Regions from separate parts of the Streptomyces sp. NPDC088157 genome, predicted to be linked through region 4. Evidence: riboswitches for the same ligand, from Rfam matches in the RefSeq annotation. Region 4 holds a riboswitch; each other region holds the start of a gene.
What was found. A riboswitch is a leader RNA that binds a small molecule or an ion and turns the genes downstream of it on or off. The one in region 4 is predicted to bind cyclic di-AMP.

Region 1 (4,795 bases), on a different contig from region 4:
CTGCTGCACCCCTCTTGCGCGGGACATGAACCCACCCCCCTTGTCTCATGACCGTCCTGAGCATGCCGACCGCGCCGACCGCGCCGACCGCGCCGACCGCGCCGACGGCGGACCGTGCGGATCGCACCGACCGAGCCCAGGCGTCGTGACCGTTGTGATCGTCGGGATCGTCGGGATCGTCGTGACCGTCACGATCGGCGCAGTCGGCCCGCGCCCTTCAAGGTCTGTGCGGCCGCCGCGGCGAGCCTCGGCCGGTTGCGGACGAAGTGGTGTGCGCGGCGGGACGGCTCACGGCTGAGCCAGTACAGCGCGGCGCCCACCCCGGGGCGCGACCACGCTCCCTCGTACACGGGAATCTCCCCGGTCTTCAGCGAGTCCTTGTACTCGGCCGCGCCCCGCCCCAGGTCGAGCAGGCCGATGCCCTCGGCGGCGGCCGACTCGGCCATCCGCAGATGCAGCACCAGGCCGGGTGAGAACTTCGCGAACTCCGGTTCGTACGACGGGAACCAACAGGCCAGGACGGTCGACGAGCGCAGCCCGAAGTGCGCGGCGATCGGCTGGTCGCCGGCGTAGAGGACGGAGAGCGTGCCGGAACACTCGTGCGCACGCGTCTCGGCGAGCGCGTACACGAGCCGGGTGATCCACTCCTGCGCGAACCGGTCGCGGCGGCCGGTCCTTCGGTACTGCGCGGACTTCCACGCCATGAGCGTGCGCAACGCGGCCGGATCGCGTTCGTCGAACACGAACCGCAGTTCCCCGACCTGACGGCCGAGCCTGCGCTCCTTGGCCAGAGTCGTCTTCAGGAACTTCGGTGACTGGGAGCGCAGTACGGACTCGTAGGTCTCGTAACCCTTTTCCACGTCGATGACATAAGAGGCGTACTCCTCGGCCGCGTGCGGGGTGAACAGCCCCTGCTCCGCCTCCAGGTTGTCGAAGGCGAAGCTCGACAGGGAGCACGCCCGCATCAGTTCGGCGGCGTTCAGCCCGAGACCCGGGGCAAGCACCGCACCCTGCGCGTCCGAGACGCCGTACGCGAGGGCCTGGCCCTGGCCGAGCCGGCCCCGCTCGTGGGGCAGGAAGCCGACCGGCTCACGCCCCTCGTACACCACCGCCACGCGCGCGTGCGGCCTTACCAGGCCCGCGGCGTCGGTGAACTCCGGTTCCATGAAGGGGTTTCGCGGAAGCGTCGACGCGGCACGCAACGCGCGCCATCGCTCCCTCTCCCCCTCGCCGAGGTCCTGTGGCCTCAGCACACGAATGCGCCCACTGCTCAACCTGACCCCCCGATCAAGTCCCCCCTGGACACCTGGACGGTACCGCTCCACCTGCTCGTCGCGGTAGGTAGCGTCGCATGTTGTTGCCAATCGGTGCAGAGGCCTTTAACCGTCCGCTACCCGGCGATGTGCCAGAAAGCATCTCCGCAGAGGCGAGCCGCAGCCGGTCCGCAACTGGTCCGCAGCCGGTCCGCACCCGGGCCGCGGCCGACCCGTAGTCAGTCGGCGGGCAGTCGGCGGGCAGTCGGCGGGCAATCGGGAGTCAGTCGGCAGTCAGTCGTTCAAAGCCAGCGGTACAAGGGGAGTTGGCAGAACAGGACAGGACATGACCGCCGTCCGGTTCGCGTCGAACCCGAGGGGCGTGGGATCCGTATTCTCTGATCATGGCCGCACCTACCGCATATGCCGCGCGCACCGCGTACTCCCTCATCGCCACCGACCTGGACGGAACGCTGCTTCGCGGCGACGACACCTTCTCGGACCGGTCGCTCGACGCACTCGCGCGGGTGGCGGCCGCCGGCGCACGCCACCTGGTGGTGACGGGACGGCCCGCGCCCCGGGTGCGCCCGCTGCTCGAACGGCTGCACAGGAGGGGGCTCGCGGTGTGCGGGCAGGGCGCGCAGTTGTACGACGCCGGCGCGGACCGTCTGCTGTGGTCGGTCACCCTGGACCGGGAGCTGGCCGAGACAGCGCTCGGCAAGATCGAGGCGGAGGTCGGGCAGCTGTACGCGGCCGTCGACCAGGACGGTGTCGACGGGCTGACGCTCATCGAGCCGGGCTACCGCATGCCGCACCCGACGCTGCCCGCCCTGCGCGTCGGCCGGCGCGACGACCTGTGGTGCGAACCGGTCAGCAAGGTGCTGCTGCGCCATCCCACCCTGTCGGACGACGAGTTGGCGGCGACGGCCCGTTCGGTGGTCGGCTCGCTGGCCACCGTCACCATGTCGGGTCCGGGCACGGTCGAGCTTCAGCCCTGCGGGATCACCAAGGCGACGGGTCTGGCCCTGGCCGCCGAACGCCTGGGGCTGCGGCCGGAGGACACCATCGCCTTCGGGGACATGCCCAACGACATCCCGATGTTCGACTGGGCGGCTCGTGGTGTCGCCATGGCCAACGCCCATCCGGAACTCAAGTCGATGGCCGACGAGGTGACGACGTCGAACGAGGACGACGGCGTGGCCGTCGTCCTCGAACGACTGTTTCCCTGAACGGAACGGTCAGTACGCGCCGAACACGTTGTCGATCGAGCCGTACCGCGCGGCCGCGTAGTTGCAGGCGGCGGTGATGTTGGCGACCGGGTCGTAGGAGTCCCACGACGTGCCCTCGACGTGGTAGGCGCGGAAGGTCGGGTCGATGACCTGGAGCAGGCCCTTGGACGGGATGCCCGCGGCCGCGTTGGAGTCCCAGAGGTTGATGGCGTTGGGGTTGCCCGAGGACTCGCGGATGACGTTGCGGTAGATGCCGTTGTACGTCCCCGGGATGCCGTGCTGCCCCATGACCTGCAGGGAGGCCCGGATCCAGCCGTCGAGGTTGTTGGCGTAGCCGAGGCTGGAGGCGGTGGAGACGGTCGGCGTGGCCGCGGAGGCGCTGGTCGCGCCGATGATCGGGAGGGCGAGCACGGCCGCGCCGGTGACGGCGACGGTGAGCGTGCGGACGAGACGGTTGCGGCGCGGCTGAGCGGCAGCGGGCATGACGAATTTCCTCTCCGGCGCCTGCGAGGTGAGCTGTCGGGTTCGGGCGGGAGCTGCCCGGTCGCGTCCTGACGGCCGCGACTTCACCCCAAGCCGTACCGGTCTGTCCGGAACATCTTGAATATCAAAGACATCCAAGACATTCGGAACATCCGGTGTGGCGACCTACCTGGTTCCCCCGCTCCTGCCGAGCGTTGTCGATGGGTGGTTCGGGCGGCGGCAGGATTCGGCGTTCCGCCCGACAGGCCCGGAACGTATGCGAGAGCACATGTCCGAAACAAGTAGCGGATTCACAGATCACCCCTATTGACCTTGGTCTGTGACCTATGGGGCGCTTGATCCTTTGTGGGTGCAAAGCTTCAACTTGCTTAAGGAGTGCGGAGAATCGGTGAAGAGTGAACTCGTGTCGGATCGCCGCGGGGAGTGAGCCAACTCACCAGCGTTCACAAGCACGGCGAAACGGGCATTAGGCCCAACTCATCGTTAAAGCACTGCCGGTGGGTCGCGTGCGCTTGCTGATGGCGGGAGTGGGTCCGCAGTGGCGGCTCCGGGCGGGGGAGGCCTGAACGGGACGCGTGATCGTCGTCACGCGGAGAGGGGCTGGGCGAGCTCGCCGGCCCGGTGGCAACCTCGGCGCGAGGCATGATTCACCGTTTCCCGGCAATTTTGTTTATGTCCGCTCATCTGAGCTGATCAAAAACATATCGGGCGTGATCCGATACCGCCTGGCCTGCGCGGCCCCTCCCGGGCGAGCCCATTCGAGCCTGGGGGACGTGGGGGCTATCGGTGATCGAAACGTGACCGGATACGCTGACTTGAGTGATGGCAGAGACCTATCGACAAACCGCGTAATCGCCAGTAGACACCAGCAGACAGGAGACCCCTCGTGACCGTCGTCGGGCCGTTCGGGCTGAGCGTGCGGGACCAGGCTCTGGAAGCCGATGTCCAGGCCGGATTGGCGGCTGTCGAGGAAGGCTTGCTCGAGGCCACCAAGAGTGAGGTCCCGTTCATCACGGAGGCCGCCCAGCACCTCGTACGAGCGGGCGGGAAGCGGTTCCGGCCGCTGCTCGTCGTGCTCGCGTCGCAGTTCGGTGACCCCTACGCGCCGGGTATCGTGCCGTCGGCCGTGGTGGTGGAGCTGACCCACCTGGCCACGCTGTACCACGACGACGTGATGGACGAGGCCGCCGTGCGGCGCGGGGTGTCCAGCGCGAACAGCCGCTGGGGGAACTCCGTCGCCGTCCTCACGGGTGACTTCCTCTTCGCGCGGGCCTCCCACATCCTGGCCGACCTCGGGCCGGAGGCCGTGCGGGTGCAGGCGGAGGCGTTCGAGCGGCTGGTCACCGGCCAGATCCTGGAGACGGCGGGCCCCACGGACGGACGGGACCCGGTCGATCACTACCTCGACGTGCTCGGCGGCAAGACGGGCTCGCTGGTGGCCGTGGCCTGCCGGTTCGGGGCGATGATGTCGGGCGCCGACGAGACGGTCGTCGACGTGCTGACGCAGTACGGGGAGCGGCTCGGCGTCGCCTTCCAGCTGGCGGACGACGTCCTGGACATCGCGTCCGACTCGCACGAGTCGGGCAAGACGCCGGGGACGGACCTGCGCGAGGGCGTTCCCACGCTGCCCGTGCTGCGGCTGCGGGAGCGGGCGGCGCGGCTGTCGCTGCCCGAGGACATCGCACTGTGCGAGCTGCTGGACTCCGACCTGAGCGACGACGCCCGGCACACCGAGGCGCTGGAGGCGCTCCGGGCCCACCCGGCGCTGGAGCAGGCCCGCCGGGACACCGTGCGGTACGCGAAGGAAGCGCGGTCCGCGCTGGCGCCGTT
Region 2 (4,795 bases), on a different contig from region 4:
TCGCCTTCAGCTCATGCCCGTTGATGACCGAGCGCACGGTGTACGTGCCCGTGCCCCGGGAGTTGTCCTGGTAGGTCGTGGACTTGCGGACCGGCTCGCGGTTCAGCCGGCGGCCGTTCTTGTACACGTTGAAGGCGATCGTGGTGTGGGGGAGGGCGTACTCGGTGCCCAGCAGGCGCCAGCTGAGGAAGGTGCCTTCGCCCGAGGGTACGGCGACCAGGCCTCGGTCCAGGTTCTCGACTATGCGGCGCGGGGTGTCGGTGGCGTGGCCGGCGGGCGCGGAGCAGAGGCCGGCGAGCAGGGCGGCGGCGACGACGGCGACGGTTCTTCGGCGGCGGTTGGTGTGCACTGATGCTCCTTGCTCAGAAGGCTGATGAGTCGGTCGGCCACCTTGCGGTGACCCTGGGCGCTCGGGTGGACGCTGTCCTGGAAGTCCCCGTCCGCCGCCGAGAGCCAGCCGGTCGTGTCGACGAACTCCGTGTGCTGATCGCCGAGTTCTCCGACGACGGCGGCTATGTCGGCGGAGTGCGACCCGTCGAGGGGGCGCAGCGCGAGGACGCGGGCATGCGGTGCGGCCGACCGCAGGCGTTCGAGGTAGGCCCGGTAGGCGGTGCGGAACTCGGCCGAGCCGTAGGCCGTGTCGTTGGTGCCCTGGTTGACGACGATCACGTCGGCGGTGCGGTCGGAACGCGCCGGTGCGCCCGCGTGGTTCCAGCCGTACGCGTCACCGGCGGCCGGCACTCCCCCGTTGCCGGTCCGGATCACCCCCTGACGGCCGAAACCGACCTGGGTGAGCGAGGCGTGCAGGGCGTCGGCGACGAGGGTGGGGTAGGCGGCCGTACCGTCGGCGCAGTCGGAGGTGTTGACCTCGCACAGGGCCAGGACGCCCTGGGTGACGGAGTCGCCGTAGAACACCAACTCCTGCTTCTTCGAGGCGCGTTGGCTCAGCAAGCGACCCCGGATCCCGGTGAGCGTGACACCCGTCTCCAGCGGCGGGGTCCACCGGTTCACCCGTGAGGAGACGTCCTTCACGGACAGCTCGGCCGTGTGCGGTCCCCGCCCGGACGCCGTGATCGCGAGGTCGGCGCGGTCGACGGCGTACGACTGCTTCGGGCCGCCGTCGACGGACACGTAGATCTGCGCGGGCACGGTGACCGAGGAGACGTCGAACAGGGCGTGGACGGCGCTCCCCGCGAACCGGAACCACAGCCGGGAACCGGAGTTGACGGTGACGGCGGCCTCGGCCGTACGGCTCCAGTGCCCCTCGTAGGCGATGCGCCGGTCGTCGGGGCGCACGGTGCCCGCGCCGGCGGACGCGGCGGCGGGCGCGGTGGCACCGGCGACGAGCCCCAGGAACACCACCGCGCTCAGCGCCCGCCGGGCCGGACGACTGATGACGGTGCGTCGGTCGACGCCGGACACGGGACCTCCGAAGAGCGATAGAAAGCGCTTGCTCGCTGACGGAGATCACTGTGTCCCGACTCTGCCCCGTGTGTCGATGGGACAGAAGGGGCTGCCACAAGAACGCAATAAAACGATCATGAACGAGCAAAGCCGAACTTCGACCTTCAGCCTTCCACCGGCCGGCAACCGGCCGGCGCCATCCCCCCGCCCACCCATCCACCCGTCCACCCGGCCACCCGTCCGCCCGCCCGCCCGGACATGAGACATGCCGAAGGCCGGACCCGGGGATCGGGGTCCGGCCTTCGGCCGCGTGTCAGGCGGGGAGTCGTCCGAGGGGGGGTCGGTCAGCCGACGGAGACTCCGTGCGAACGCAGGTAGGCGATCGGGTCCACGTCGGAGCCGTAGTCCGGCGTGGTGCGGATCTCGAAGTGCAGGTGAGGGCCGGTCACGTTGCCGGTCGCACCGGAGAGGCCGAGCTGCTGACCCGCGGCCACGCTCTGGCCCGCCGAGACGGAGAGCTGGGACAGGTGGGCGTACTGGGCGTAGTAGCCGTCGGCGAGCCTGATGACGACCTGGTTGCCGTACGCGCCGCCCCAGCCCGCGGAGACGACGGTGCCCGCGCCCACGGCCTTGAGGGACGTGCCGGTCGGGACGACGAAGTCGGTGCCCGTGTGGTAGCCGCTGGACCACATGCTGCCGGCCGTGTGGTACGCGGTGCCGACGGTGGCGCCCGCCACCGGCAGGACGTAGCCGCTGGAGTTCCCGGTGCCGCTCTCGGCGGCCTGGGTGACCGCCTTCGAGGCCGAACCGGACGACGAGGAGGAAGAGGACGAAGAGGCCTTGCTTCCGGACGTCTTCGACGAGGAGGACGACGACTTCGAGGCCGAACCGGACGACGATCCGGTGCCGCCGGTCGCGGCCTTCTTGCCGATCGAGAGCTTCAGCCCGGGGTGGATCAGCGACGGGTCGCTGCCGACGGCCTGACGGTTGTCCTGGTACAGCTTCTGCCAGCCACCGCTGACGTTCTGCTCGGCGGCGATCTTCGAGAGATAGTCGCCGGACCGCACCGTGTAGCTCTTGGCGCTCGTGGCGGTGGCCGTCTTCTGCGCCACCGGAACGGACTGCACGGCCTTCTCCGGGACGGACTGGGAAGCCGACTGCACGACGGACTGGGCCGGGGCCGCATGGGCGCCGGCGGCGCCTATGAGCGGAAGGGCGAGCGCGGCGCCGCCGGTTCCGGCGACGGCGATGGAGCGAGTGAAGCGCTGAGTCTTCGGACGGCGGTGCTTACCCTTCGCGGGCATGGCGAATTCCTCTCCGGCGCCTGCGAGGTGAGCTGTCGGGTGCGGACTGGAGATGCCCGGCCGCGCCGAGGCGCGGCTTTACCCCAAAGCCTGTTCCGGAGACCGGAACAGGCGGTTCTACCTGTGGGTCCCCCGCTCCTGCCATGTACGGGTGAGTGTGCGGGATCCGGGCGGTGGCAGGATTCGGCGTCCGTCCGGATTGGTGTGGAACGTAAGCGACCCGGACGCACAGGGACAAGCAGAGGTTGCGCTGTTGACGCCTTTCTCTTGATCCCCTGTGAGAATCACCGATCACACTCCGTGAATCGGACGGGCCGAATACCACCAATCACCCTTGAAAAGCGTGCGAATTACGTGAACATGACGGACGACGTACGGTCACGAATATGACGCTGCTCACGTGACAGCTCTCCAGGTTCCTTTATTCCGGAGCGAGTTGGAACGAAGGAGCCAATTCGGGCAGATGCCTCAGATGCGACGCAGCCGGATAACCGTCGCATCGAGGTCGCCCCGCAGCCCGACATGGAGCCCGTGGTGCCGCAGCACCGCACCCCGGTGAACTTCGCCCGTTTCACGGCATTCGTACGATGCTGTCGGGTCGAGCCCCCGCAGTCTGAGCGCCGGAACGGGTTCACCGAACCGCTGCGCCTGGAGCCAGGCGAGGACGACGGTCTCGTCGCCGCGCACGTACTGGACGGCGCTCAGGCCGCCCGCCGGGGGCCGCAGCCGGTGGAGGTCTCCGTGCTGCACGACGGGCCGGATCTCCTTGTAGAGGTCCACCCACCGGCGCGCCTCGGCGAGCTCCTCCTCGCTCCACTCGGAGAGGTCCCCGCCGACGCCGAGCACCCCGGCCATGGCACTGACGAACCGGAAGCGCAGCGAGCTGACCCGGCCGTTGAGCTGCGTGTTGGGACTGTCGGTGACCCAGGCCGCCATGACCCGGGCGGGGTGGATCTGACTGAAGCCGTGCTGGATGTCGAGCCGGTCGAGCGGGTCGGTGTTGTCGGAGGTCCACACCTGGTCGGTGCGGCTCATGATCCCCAGGTCGATGCGGCCGCCACCGCCCGAGCAGGACTCGAAGGCGACCCCTGGGTGCGCCTCGCGCAGCCGGTCGAGGAGGGCGTACAGGGCGCGCACATGGTCGACCCAGAGGCGCTGCGGGTAGGGGTCGTCCGGCCAGCCGGCGTCGGTGAAGCAGCGGTTGAAGTCCCACTTCACATAGTCGACGGGCGCACTGGAGAGGAGCCCGTGAAGCTGCTCCCAGAGATACTCCTGGACGTCCTCCCGCGCGAGGTTCAGTACAAGTTGATTGCGGAACTCCGTCCGCTTTCGTCCTGATTGGAACTGCACCCAGTCGGGGTGGTCCCGGTACAGCTCACTGTCCGGGTTGACCATCTCCGGCTCGACCCAGATGCCGAACTGCATACCGAGGGCGTGCACCTGGTCGGCGAGGGGCTTCAGCCCGTTCGGGAAGCGGTCGGGGTTGGGCCGCCAGTCTCCGAGCCCGGCATGGTCGCCGGTGCGCGCCCCGAACCAGCCGTCGTCGACGACGAAGAGCTCCACGCCGATCGCGGCCGCCCGTCGGGCGAGCGCGCCCTGCTGCTCCTGGGAGATGTCGAAGTAGGTGGCCTCCCAGGAGTTGAACAGCACCGGCCGGTCCTGCTCGGCGTCCGGGATGATGTGCGCGCGCTGATAGGCGTGCCAGGTGCGGCTCGCGCCGCCGAAGCCGGCGTCGCTCCACAGACCGGCGAAGACGGGCGTGGTGAAGGACTCCCCCGCGGCCAGCCGCAGCAGCCCGGAGTCGTCGTATCCGGCGCCCCCGGTGACCTGCACGCGCGCGTCCGGGAGTTGGGCCACCGCGATCCGCCAGGAGCCCGACCAGCCGAGGGCGCAGCCGTAGACCTCGCCGCGCTCCTCGGTCGCGTCGGTGTCCAGGGCGACCCACGGCAGGTGCTGGTGCCCGGTATGGCCGCGGCGGCTGCCGATGATCTTCTCGCCGTAGGTGAGGGGGGACCGCGTGAGCCGGGACTCCGCGGCCCAGCGGCCGTGCAGCTGCGAGAGCCGCCAGTCGTCGCGCTCGGGCAGGG
Region 3 (4,795 bases), on a different contig from region 4:
TCGGGGCGACCGTCATAGCGCCGATCGTCGAGGAGTCGGCCAAGGCCGCCGCCGTCCTGCTGGTGTTCCTCTTCCGCAGGCGGGACTTCACCGGGATCGTCGACGGCGTGGTCATAGCCGGGCTCACCGCCACCGGCTTCGCCTTCACCGAGAACATCCTCTATCTCGGCACCGCCTTCGGCACCGACCAGCTGACGGGCGACACGGGCATCGCGTCCGTCACCGCCGCGACCTTCTTCGTGCGCGTCGTCATGTCGCCGTTCGCGCACCCCCTGTTCACCGTGCTGACCGGCATCGGTTTCGGCGTCGCCGCGCTCTCCGGGGACCGTCAGCAGCTGCGGCGCGTGCTGCTCCCGCTGTGCGGGCTACTGCTCGCGATGGGCATGCACGCCCTGTGGAACGGCTCCTCGTCGTTCGGCGAGTTCGGGTTCTTCGCGGTGTACGCGGCGTTCATGGTGCCCGCGTTCGGGCTGCTGACCTGGCTGGTGGTGTGGACGCGCCAACGCGAGCTGCGCACCGTACGCGAGGAGCTGCCCGCCTACGCGGCCGCGGGCTGGCTGACACCGGCCGAGCCGTTCGCGCTCGGCTCGATGCGGGCCCGGCGGCTGGCCCGGGAGTACGCCGGCCGCCACCTGGGCAAGTCCGCGGAGCGGGAGGTGGCGCGCTACGAGGCGTACGCGACGTCCCTCGCGTTCCTGCGGCACCGCGGCCGCCGGGGACGGGCGAACGCCGACTTCCTGGTACGCGAACGAGAGCTGCTCAACGAGCTGTGGCGGCGCAAGGACGTCGCCCGCCCCGCGCTGGACCACGCGGCCCGGATGACGGCCCCGCCGGTACGGGTGGTCGCGCCGCCCTGGCCCATGCACGGCGTGTACGGGTACGGGCCCGGACCTGCGTACGGCCAGGGACAGACGTACGGGCCGGGACCGGGGCCCGCCCAGGGTCACGGCGGCGGATCCGGGTACCAGGCGGGGGCGGGGCCGGTGTACGGGGCCCCGACAGGGCCGGTCCACGGGTACGGGAACCCGGCAGGGCCGGTCCACGGGTACGGGAACCCGGCAGGACACACCTACGGGTACCCGACCGGGCCGTATCCCGCCTCCCGCCCGCACCCGTAGGCCGCGACGGACCGCCCGCGCCAGGAGCCGCGAGGCATCACCCGCACCGAACGAATCTTCCGCACCGGTGGGCCGCGACAGACCGGCAGCCCTGACGCGGGTTCTCCTCGTCAGGGCTGCGGGGTGGATCAGTGTGTCCTGAGGGACGGACGGCTCAGGGGTTGAGGCCCTTGCCGCGCAGCCACGCCGCCGGGTCGATGCCGTCGGCGCTGCCGCCCGGGTGGACCTCGAGGTGGAGGTGGGCCCCGGTGACGTTCCCGGTCGCGCCCACCCGGCCGATGACGTCACCGGTGGCGACCTTCTGGCCGACACTGACGCTGATCGACGACTGGTGGCAGAACCACAGCTCGGTGCCGTCGTCCAGGGTCAGGATGGTGCGGTAGCCGTAGGAACCGGCCCAGCCGGCCTCGGTGATGGTGCCGCTGTGGACGGCCTTGATGAGCGTGCCCGTGGGCGCGGCGAAGTCGAGCCCCGTGTGGTAGCCGGAGGACCAGAGGGATCCGGCCTGGCCGAAGGTCGAGGTGATGGTGTACGAGGAGGTCGGCAGCGTGTACTGCTTGGCCAGCTCGGCCAGGCGCGCGGCCTCGGCCTTGGCGGCGGCTTCCTCGGCGGCCTTCTTCTTCGCGGCGGCGGCCTTGGCCTCCGCCTCCTTCTGGGCCTGGGCGACGGCGTCGGCCTCGGCCTTGGCCGCCGCGGCGAGAGCCTTGACCTCGACCTGGGACTGCTGCGACTCGGCCTGCGCCATGATCCGGCTGCGCAGGGCCTCACCGGCGTCGGCGACGCTCTCGTCGGTGTCCACGGCGGCTTCGGACCCGAAGCCGGCGAGGGCCGGCGCGGCTTCCTGGACGGGTTCGTCGTCGGAGATGAGCGAGCCCACGTTGGGCAGGTCCGGCATCGAGATGGAGACCGGGGCCTTGCCGGTGTTGGCGCTGGCCATGCCGCCCGCGCTGACGGCGGCTATGACGCCGACGCCGAGGACGGTGGAGCTGCGGGCGAATCCGCCGCCGCGCTGCTTGGCGACACGGTGCTTGCCGCGTACCGGGCGAATGGAGTCCGCGGTGGGGTTCCACTCCTCCCAGGGGCCCTCGTCGGTGCGGTAGCCGCCGTAGCCGAAGGTCTCGGTGGGCAGCTGGGCCGGCGCGTGCGGGGCCTCGGGGGCAGGCGGGTTGGACGCCACGCGGGCGTGCTCCTTTCCTTCCGTCGCCTACCGGGTTAGCTGACGGGTTCGGAGCGGGAAGGTCTCCTACGCGCGTATACCGGACGTGGACTCTGCGAGCTCACGACGGCTTCCGCGTGATTCACCCCAAGGTGATGGTTCCCCGGTTCCCTTGCGGGATTCGGCACGTGCCGCACGGAGCCGACTCTTGTGTCGGCTGGGACGACCGCGCTGCGTTATCGAACGTTAATAGACACGGGGGCGGGATTCCAAGCTGTTCTGCTTGATCAACAACTTTTCCGGCCTGGACTTTCGGCCCACCAGTGGTGAAAAACGGGCGAGTTGACCGCGTGCCGACCGCGCCTCGACATACCCCGGAAACGCATCAGCAGTCACACAGGTTTTGATGGTGACTCAGTCGTTATGCGCTGGGCGGTCATCCGGTCACCAAGAGTGAGGGAGTGGTCGGTGAACGCACCGAAGGCCGGAACCCTTTCGGATTCCGGCCTTCGGCCTATCAGTAGCGGGGACAGGATTTGAACCTGCGACCTCTGGGTTATGAGCCCAGCGAGCTACCGAGCTGCTCCACCCCGCGGCGATGAACACAACTGTACGCCATCAGCGGGTCGGAAAGCACATCGGTTGATCAGTGGGGCCTCGGCGGGGCCTCGGCGGGCTCAGAGGAGGTGACGGTTGGGGCCCTTCGCCCGCTCCTCGTACCCCGGGAGCACAAGGACGTCGACGCCCTGGGCCGTCAGCAGACCGGTGCCGTCCGCGTCCGTGACGAAGGTGTTCGGTTCGCGCCAGGCCGTGACCACCCTGCGCACGCCCGCGTCGAGGATGAGCCGGGCGCAGGGGGCCGGACGGGAGGAACGGCGGGCGCACGGTTCGAGGCTGCTGTAGACGGTGGCCGTGGGGAGGCGGGGGTCGGCGGGGTCGAGTTTGGCGAGGGCGGCCTCCTCGGCGTGCACGACCGGGTCGTCGCCCTCGCGCGAGTGGCCGCGCGCCAGCTCCGTGCCGTCGGCGGCCACGATCACCGCACCGACGCTGAAGGCGGTCCGCGACGGCGGACAGTCGGCCGCGAGCGCGCAGGCCAGGGCGAGCCAGTGCCGGTCGGCCGCGACGGGCAGCGGTCCGGCGCCGGGGGCGGTGGGCTCGTAGCGGTTCAGGACGACGTCCTCGATGCGCCGGGTCTCCACCAGGCGCAGCCGTCCGCCCTGGTAGCCGCCCGGCCCGAAGAGCCGGGGCGCACGCGGGTCTCCGACGAACAGCGGGGCGAGGACGAGCTGGAGTTCGTCGGCGAGGCCCTGCCGGAGCAGCTGGGTGTGGACGGTTCCACCGCCCTCGACCATGAGGCGCCGTACGCCGCGCACGTCGTGGAGGTGTTCGAGGAGGCGGCGCCAGTCCAGTTCGGGTCCGAGCGGGACCGCCTCGGCCGCGATGCCGAGCGCCCGGATCCGTTCGGCGCCCTTCTCCGTCGTGTACACGGCCTTCTCGCCGCCCGTGTGCCAGAAGTTCGCCGCCGGGTCGAGCTCGCCGGAGGCGCTGACGGTGACCTTGAGGGGGTACGGCGGCAGTCCGGCGGCCACCCGGGCGGCGCGGCGCTCCGGGGAGTTCACAAGGAGCCGGGGATTGTCGGCGCGGATGGTGCCGGCGCCGATGAGGATCGCGTCGACGGAGGCCCGTACCTCGTCGACGCGGTCGAAGTCGGCGCGGCCGGAGAGGAGCAGGCGCTCGGGCGTGGTGTCGTCCAGGTAGCCGTCGAGGGACACGGCGGCGGACAGCAGGACGTACGGGTACGGCATCGACGCGACTCCCCGGGCTGGGTCCGACGGCGGCCTGACGCGGTCCGACGTGCCTCGACGCGGTCCGGTCGCCGGTCCGACGGTGGTGGTCTTGGTTCAAGTGGTCTTGGTTCAAGTTTGAAACAAACCTACACTGGGCGCATGACGACTCGCTGGCTCACCCCCGAGGAGCAGCGCGCCTGGCGCGCCTACGTGGCCGGCTACCTCCTCCTCGAGGACGCGATCGACCGGCAGCTCCAGCAGGAGGCCGGCATGCCCCACCTGTACTACTCCATCCTCGCCAACCTCTCCGAGACAACGGAGCGGCGGCTGCGGATGACCGACCTCGCGGAGCGGCTGAAGATCACCCGCAGCCGGCTGACCTACGCGGTGTCCCGGCTGGAGAAGGACGGGCTGCTGCGACGTGAGGAGTGCCGGTGGGACAAGCGCGGGAGCGTGGCGGTCCTGACGGACGAGGGCATGACGGTCCTGGAGAGCGTGGCGCCCGGCCATGTCGAGACGGTCCGCGCCTCCCTCTTCGACCGGCTCACCCCCGAGCAGGTGGGCCAGCTGGAGGATATCTTCACGCAGGTCGCGCGCGGGTTGCAGGAGAACGACGAAGGCGAGGCGGCACCCGAGGACCTCCCGTGGCGCCGGCGCTCCTCGCCCTGCTCCGGAACCCCGTGACCGCGACCCGGCGAACCGCAACCTCGCGAGCCGCGGCGGCGGGCGCGCGA
Region 4 (4,795 bases):
CCCCTACCCCGCCTACGCCTGGCTGCGTGAGCACGCCCCCGTGCACCGCACCGTGCTGCCCAGCGGTGTGGAGGCCTGGCTGGTCACCCGTCACGCCGACGCGAAACAGGCCCTCGCCGACCAGCGACTCTCCAAGAACCCCGCTCACCACGACGAACCGGCGCACGCCAAGGGCAAGACCGGCATCCCCGGCGAGCGCAAGGCCGAGCTGATGACGCATCTGCTCAACATCGACCCGCCGGACCACACCCGACTGCGACGGCTCGTCAGCAAGGCCTTCACGCCCCGCCGGGTCGCCGAGTTCTCGTCCCGGGTCCAGGAACTGACGGACGACCTCATCGACCGGTTCGCCGAGGAGGGCGAGGCCGACCTCATTCACGACTTCGCCTTTCCGCTCCCCATCTACGCGATCTGCGACCTGCTGGGCGTCCCCCGCGAGGACCAGGACGACTTCCGCGACTGGGCCGGGATGATGATCCGGCACGGCGGGGGCCCCAGGGGCGGAGTCGCGCGGTCGGTGAAGAAGATGCGCGGATATCTGCTGGAGCTCATCCACCGCAAGCGCGAGGAGCTCCCGGCCGAGCCGGTTCCCGGCGAGGACCTCATCTCCGGCCTGATCCGCGCCTCCGACCACGGCGAGCACCTCACCGAGAACGAGGCCGCCGCCATGGCCTTCATCCTGCTGTTCGCCGGCTTCGAGACCACCGTCAATCTCATCGGCAACGGCACGTACGCCCTCCTCACCCACCCCGAGCAGCGTGAACGCCTCCAGCGGTCGCTCACCGAGGACGGCGGCGACCGCACCCTCCTGGAGACCGGAGTCGAGGAACTCCTGCGCTACGACGGCCCCGTGGAGCTCGCCACGTGGCGGTTCGCCACCGAGCCGCTCAGCATCGGCGGACAGGACATCGCGCCCGGCGACCCGGTCCTCGTCGTCCTGGCGGCCGCCGACCGTGACCCGGCCCGCTTCCCGGACCCCGACACCCTCGACCTCTCCCGCCGCGACAACCAGCACCTCGGCTACGGCCACGGTATCCACTACTGCCTGGGAGCCCCGTTGGCCCGGCTGGAGGGCCAGACCGCGCTGGCCACTCTCCTCACCCGTCTGCCCGACCTCCGACTGGCCGTGGATCCGGCCGAGTTGAGATGGCGCGGCGGGCTCATCATGCGCGGGCTGCGGACGCTGCCGGTGGAGTTCACTCCGGTGCATTCCAGGTCATAACCGATGAGACTCTGACTGAATGTCAGCCGGAGTGTGACCGTTCGGCGGAGTAAAGGTGACCAGCCCTCAACTCTGTGATCTTCACGTGATCTGCGCGGCATTAACTTGTGACAAGTGATCGTCTGCCTATACGTTCTCTCGTCAGCGCGACGCATCGGTCCAACCCGCCGCGCCGGTCAGTGCTGTCCAGAGAAAGGCCCCTCGCATGCTCTCCGGGAACGGTCGTCACCGTCGCCCCCGCCAGGCCCCGGCCCTCCTTGTCGCGGCCGGAGTGACGGGTTCCGCCATCGCCATCCCGCTGCTCGCCGCCTCCGGCGCGAGCGCCGCCGACGGCACGGTGTGGGACAAGGTGGCGCAGTGCGAGACCGGCGGCTCGTGGAGTGCCGACCAGGGTGACGGCGAGTACGGCGGTCTGAGCCTGTCCCAGAAGGACTGGGAGACGTACGGCGGCCTCGACTACGCGGCGAGCCCCGATCTGGCCAGCCGCAACCAGCAGATCGCCGTCGCGCAGAAGGTGCTCGCGGCCGAGGGGATCGGCGCGTGGGGTACCTGCGGGCTGACTTCCGGGCTCACCAAGGAGAACGGCGCGCTGAGCGTGGACACCGGCGTGGCGGGCGGCTCGTCCGACTCGTCCGACTCATCCGGGTCTTCCGGATTGTCCGACCTGTCCAGGGGGTTGTCCGGATCTTCGGGCTCCTCGGGCTCGTCGAGCGGCGATGGCACCTCGACCGGGTCGTCCGACTCATCCGACTCGTCCGCCGATTCCTCCAGTTCACCCTCGGCGTCCGCTTCATCCCCTTCGTCCTCTTCCTCCGCCGCCACCGATGACTCCGGGGCGTCCGGCGGTTCTGGCAAGCAGGGTGACGGGCAGGCGGGCGACGGTTCGGCCACCACATCCCCGAAAGTGGATGACTCGGACAATTCGGAGCAAGAGGCGGGCTCTTGGAGCCTCGTCGACACCAGCTCCCTGGGTTCCGGCCGCCATCGCGGTGCGACCGCCGACGAGGCCGCGCCCAAGAGCGCGACCGACACCGCCGTGGACGGCGCCACCGCCGCGTCCGCCGGTCGGCACGCCGCGGCCACCTACCTCGTCCAGCAGGGCGACTCCCTGGAGTCCATCGCCGACTCCCTTGGCCTCGACGGCGGATGGCGCGCCCTCTACGCCGAGAACAGGGACCTCATCGGTGCCGACCCGAGCAACATCACCCCCGGTCAGACCCTCGACACAGGGGTGGAATAGGGCGCAAAGCCCAAGAAAAACAGCGGGAGTTCACGTCACGCTTCGCACCGAATGTCCGCTTTGGTGAAAGTGTGGGATGAGTCTCAGAAGCCCTGATCGTCTTTGAAATTCCGTCGATCGCGTGTCTACGGTCGAGGCCGCTCGGCAACCCGAGCCCCGGCCGTCGCAACGCCGAATCCTGCCAGCGACAGCCCGGGAACAGTCGTCGCGTCAAGCGCCGCAGGCAGGAGCGGGGGACCCAAGGTAAGTGCCGCGCCGGGGTGGTCGACCGGAACGGCTTGGGGTGAAGCCACGCCCTCCCACGGAGCAGTTCTCCGGTGGGTGAGGAGTGGCCGGGCAACTCACACGGCCCGAACCCGACAGCTCACCTCGCAGGCGTCGGTGAGGGGATCCACCATGCTGTTTTCCGGTAAGGGCAAGCACCGCCGTCCCTCCAAGGCCACCCGCGTCGCCACGCTCGCCGGCGTCACCGGTGTCGCCATCGCCGCCCCGCTGATGGCGGCCGGCAACGCCTCCGCCGCCACCACCTCCGAGTGGGACGCCGTCGCCCAGTGCGAGTCCGGCGGGAACTGGTCCATCAACACCGGCAACGGCTACTACGGCGGCCTTCAGTTCTCGGCCTCGACCTGGGCCGCGTACGGCGGCACGCAGTACGCCGGGCAGGCCAACGAGGCCTCCAAGTCCCAGCAGATAGCCATCGGCGAGAAGGTCCTCGCGGGCCAGGGCAAGGGTGCCTGGCCGGTCTGCGGCACCGGCCTGTCCGGCGCGGCCTACAACGGCGGCGACGCCGGCTCCTCGAGCTCCGGTTCGTCCGACTCCTCCGGCTCCTCCGGCTCGTCGAACAGCGGCAGCACCAGCACCCGCTCGACCGAGGAGCAGGGCGCCTCCCGCTCGACCGACCGCCCGGCCGCCTCCAAGACGGTCACCACGCCGACCGGCAAGAAGGTCAAGAAGGGCGACGGCGAGTACAAGGTCGTCAAGGGCGACACCCTCAGCTCCATCGCCGAGAAGCACGAGGTCAAGGGTGGCTGGCAGAAGCTGTTCCAGCTGAACAAGGACATCGTCACGGACGCGGACCTGATCTACCCGGGCCAGCAGCTGCACCTGAAGTGACACCCGGCCCCCAGAGAAGCCACAGCGCCCTCATGTCCGAGGTCGGCACACTGAAGACCTCGTGAGGGTGACCCCCCGTCCCCACGGGCTCCCCGCTCCGGTACGTGTTCCCCCGTACGCACCGGAGCGGGGTTTCTCTTTGCCCCTTCGCCACTTTCCGTCGGTCTTTCTCGGCCACCCCCTTTGTTCCGGACGGAAACAATAGGTACCGTCTGTCTGTCCACGGGACGGTCGGTCGGCTGCCGACGGCCCCGGGGCGGTTAGGCTCTAGTCGCAAGGCTCGGCAAGGACTCGTCAAGATCCCCTGAGCCCCGCACAACCAGCGTCACATCCCAAGAAGGAGATGCTCGTGCCGTCCATCGACGTCGTCGTAGCCCGGGAAATCCTGGACTCCCGAGGCAACCCCACGGTCGAGGTCGAGGTCGGCCTCGACGACGGCAGCACGGGTCGTGCCGCCGTTCCGTCCGGCGCCTCCACCGGTGCCTTCGAGGCCATCGAGCTCCGCGACGGTGACCCCAACCGTTACCACGGCAAGGGTGTCGAGAAGGCCGTCCTCGCCGTCATCGAGCAGATCGGCCCGGAGCTCGTCGGCTACGACGCCACCGAGCAGCGCCTGATCGACCAGGCCATGTTCGACCTGGACGCCACCGACAACAAGGGCTCGCTCGGCGCCAACGCCATCCTCGGCGTCTCGCTCGCCGTCGCCCACGCCGCCTCCGAGGCCAGCGACCTGCCGCTGTTCCGCTACCTGGGCGGCCCGAACGCGCACCTGCTGCCCGTTCCGATGATGAACATCCTGAACGGCGGCTCGCACGCCGACTCCAACGTGGACATCCAGGAGTTCATGATCGCCCCGATCGGCGCGGAGTCCTTCTCCGAGGCCCTGCGCTGGGGCGCCGAGGTCTACCACACCCTCAAGAAGGTGCTGAAGACCAAGGGTCTGTCCACCGGCCTCGGCGACGAGGGCGGCTTCGCCCCGAACCTGGAGTCCAACCGCGCCGCGCTCGACCTCATCATCGAGGCCATCCAGCAGGCCGGTTACATCCCCGGCGAGCAGATCGCGCTCGCGCTCGACGTCGCCGCGTCCGAGTTCTACAAGGACGGCAAGTACGAGTTCGAGGGCAAGTCCCGCTCGGCCGCCGAGATGACCGAGTACTACGAGGAGCTCGTCTCCGCGTACCCGCTCGTCTCCATCGAGGACCCGCTGTACGAGGACGACT

Region 1: another riboswitch for cyclic di-AMP. It lies ahead of ACIPFH_RS37965 (transglycosylase SLT domain-containing protein); the one in region 4 lies ahead of ACIPFH_RS27405 (transglycosylase family protein).
Region 2: another riboswitch for cyclic di-AMP. It lies ahead of ACIPFH_RS15815 (peptidoglycan DD-metalloendopeptidase family protein); the one in region 4 lies ahead of ACIPFH_RS27405 (transglycosylase family protein).
Region 3: another riboswitch for cyclic di-AMP. It lies ahead of ACIPFH_RS24000 (M23 family metallopeptidase); the one in region 4 lies ahead of ACIPFH_RS27405 (transglycosylase family protein).

The regions. Positions count from the first base shown of each region.
Region 1 covers NZ_JBIUSU010000012.1:154,226-159,020, forward strand. The annotation lists gene ACIPFH_RS37950 (glycosyltransferase) at 1-27, opposite strand, end outside; gene ACIPFH_RS37955 (GNAT family N-acetyltransferase) at 189-1,253, opposite strand; gene ACIPFH_RS37960 (HAD family hydrolase) at 1,658-2,482, shown strand; gene ACIPFH_RS37965 (transglycosylase SLT domain-containing protein) at 2,492-2,965, opposite strand; cyclic di-AMP (ydaO/yuaA leader) riboswitch at 2,969-3,207, opposite strand; gene ACIPFH_RS37970 (polyprenyl synthetase family protein) at 3,852-4,795, shown strand, end outside.
Region 2 covers NZ_JBIUSU010000003.1:1,012,608-1,017,402, forward strand. The annotation lists gene ACIPFH_RS15805 (hypothetical protein) at 1-349, opposite strand, end outside; gene ACIPFH_RS15810 (GDSL-type esterase/lipase family protein) at 241-1,422, opposite strand; gene ACIPFH_RS15815 (peptidoglycan DD-metalloendopeptidase family protein) at 1,749-2,708, opposite strand; cyclic di-AMP (ydaO/yuaA leader) riboswitch at 2,713-2,907, opposite strand; gene ACIPFH_RS15820 (alpha-galactosidase) at 3,177-4,795, opposite strand, start outside.
Region 3 covers NZ_JBIUSU010000005.1:854,697-859,491, reverse strand. The annotation lists gene ACIPFH_RS24005 (PrsW family glutamic-type intramembrane protease) at 1-1,118, shown strand, start outside; gene ACIPFH_RS24000 (M23 family metallopeptidase) at 1,273-2,295, opposite strand; cyclic di-AMP (ydaO/yuaA leader) riboswitch at 2,303-2,471, opposite strand; tRNA gene ACIPFH_RS23995 (tRNA-Met) at 2,796-2,869, opposite strand; gene ACIPFH_RS23990 (dihydrofolate reductase family protein) at 2,952-4,079, opposite strand; gene ACIPFH_RS23985 (MarR family winged helix-turn-helix transcriptional regulator) at 4,221-4,745, shown strand.
Region 4 covers NZ_JBIUSU010000007.1:99,560-104,354, reverse strand. The annotation lists gene ACIPFH_RS27415 (cytochrome P450) at 1-1,222, shown strand, start outside; gene ACIPFH_RS27410 (transglycosylase family protein) at 1,428-2,462, shown strand; cyclic di-AMP (ydaO/yuaA leader) riboswitch at 2,668-2,855, shown strand; gene ACIPFH_RS27405 (transglycosylase family protein) at 2,859-3,575, shown strand; gene eno (phosphopyruvate hydratase) at 3,919-4,795, shown strand, end outside.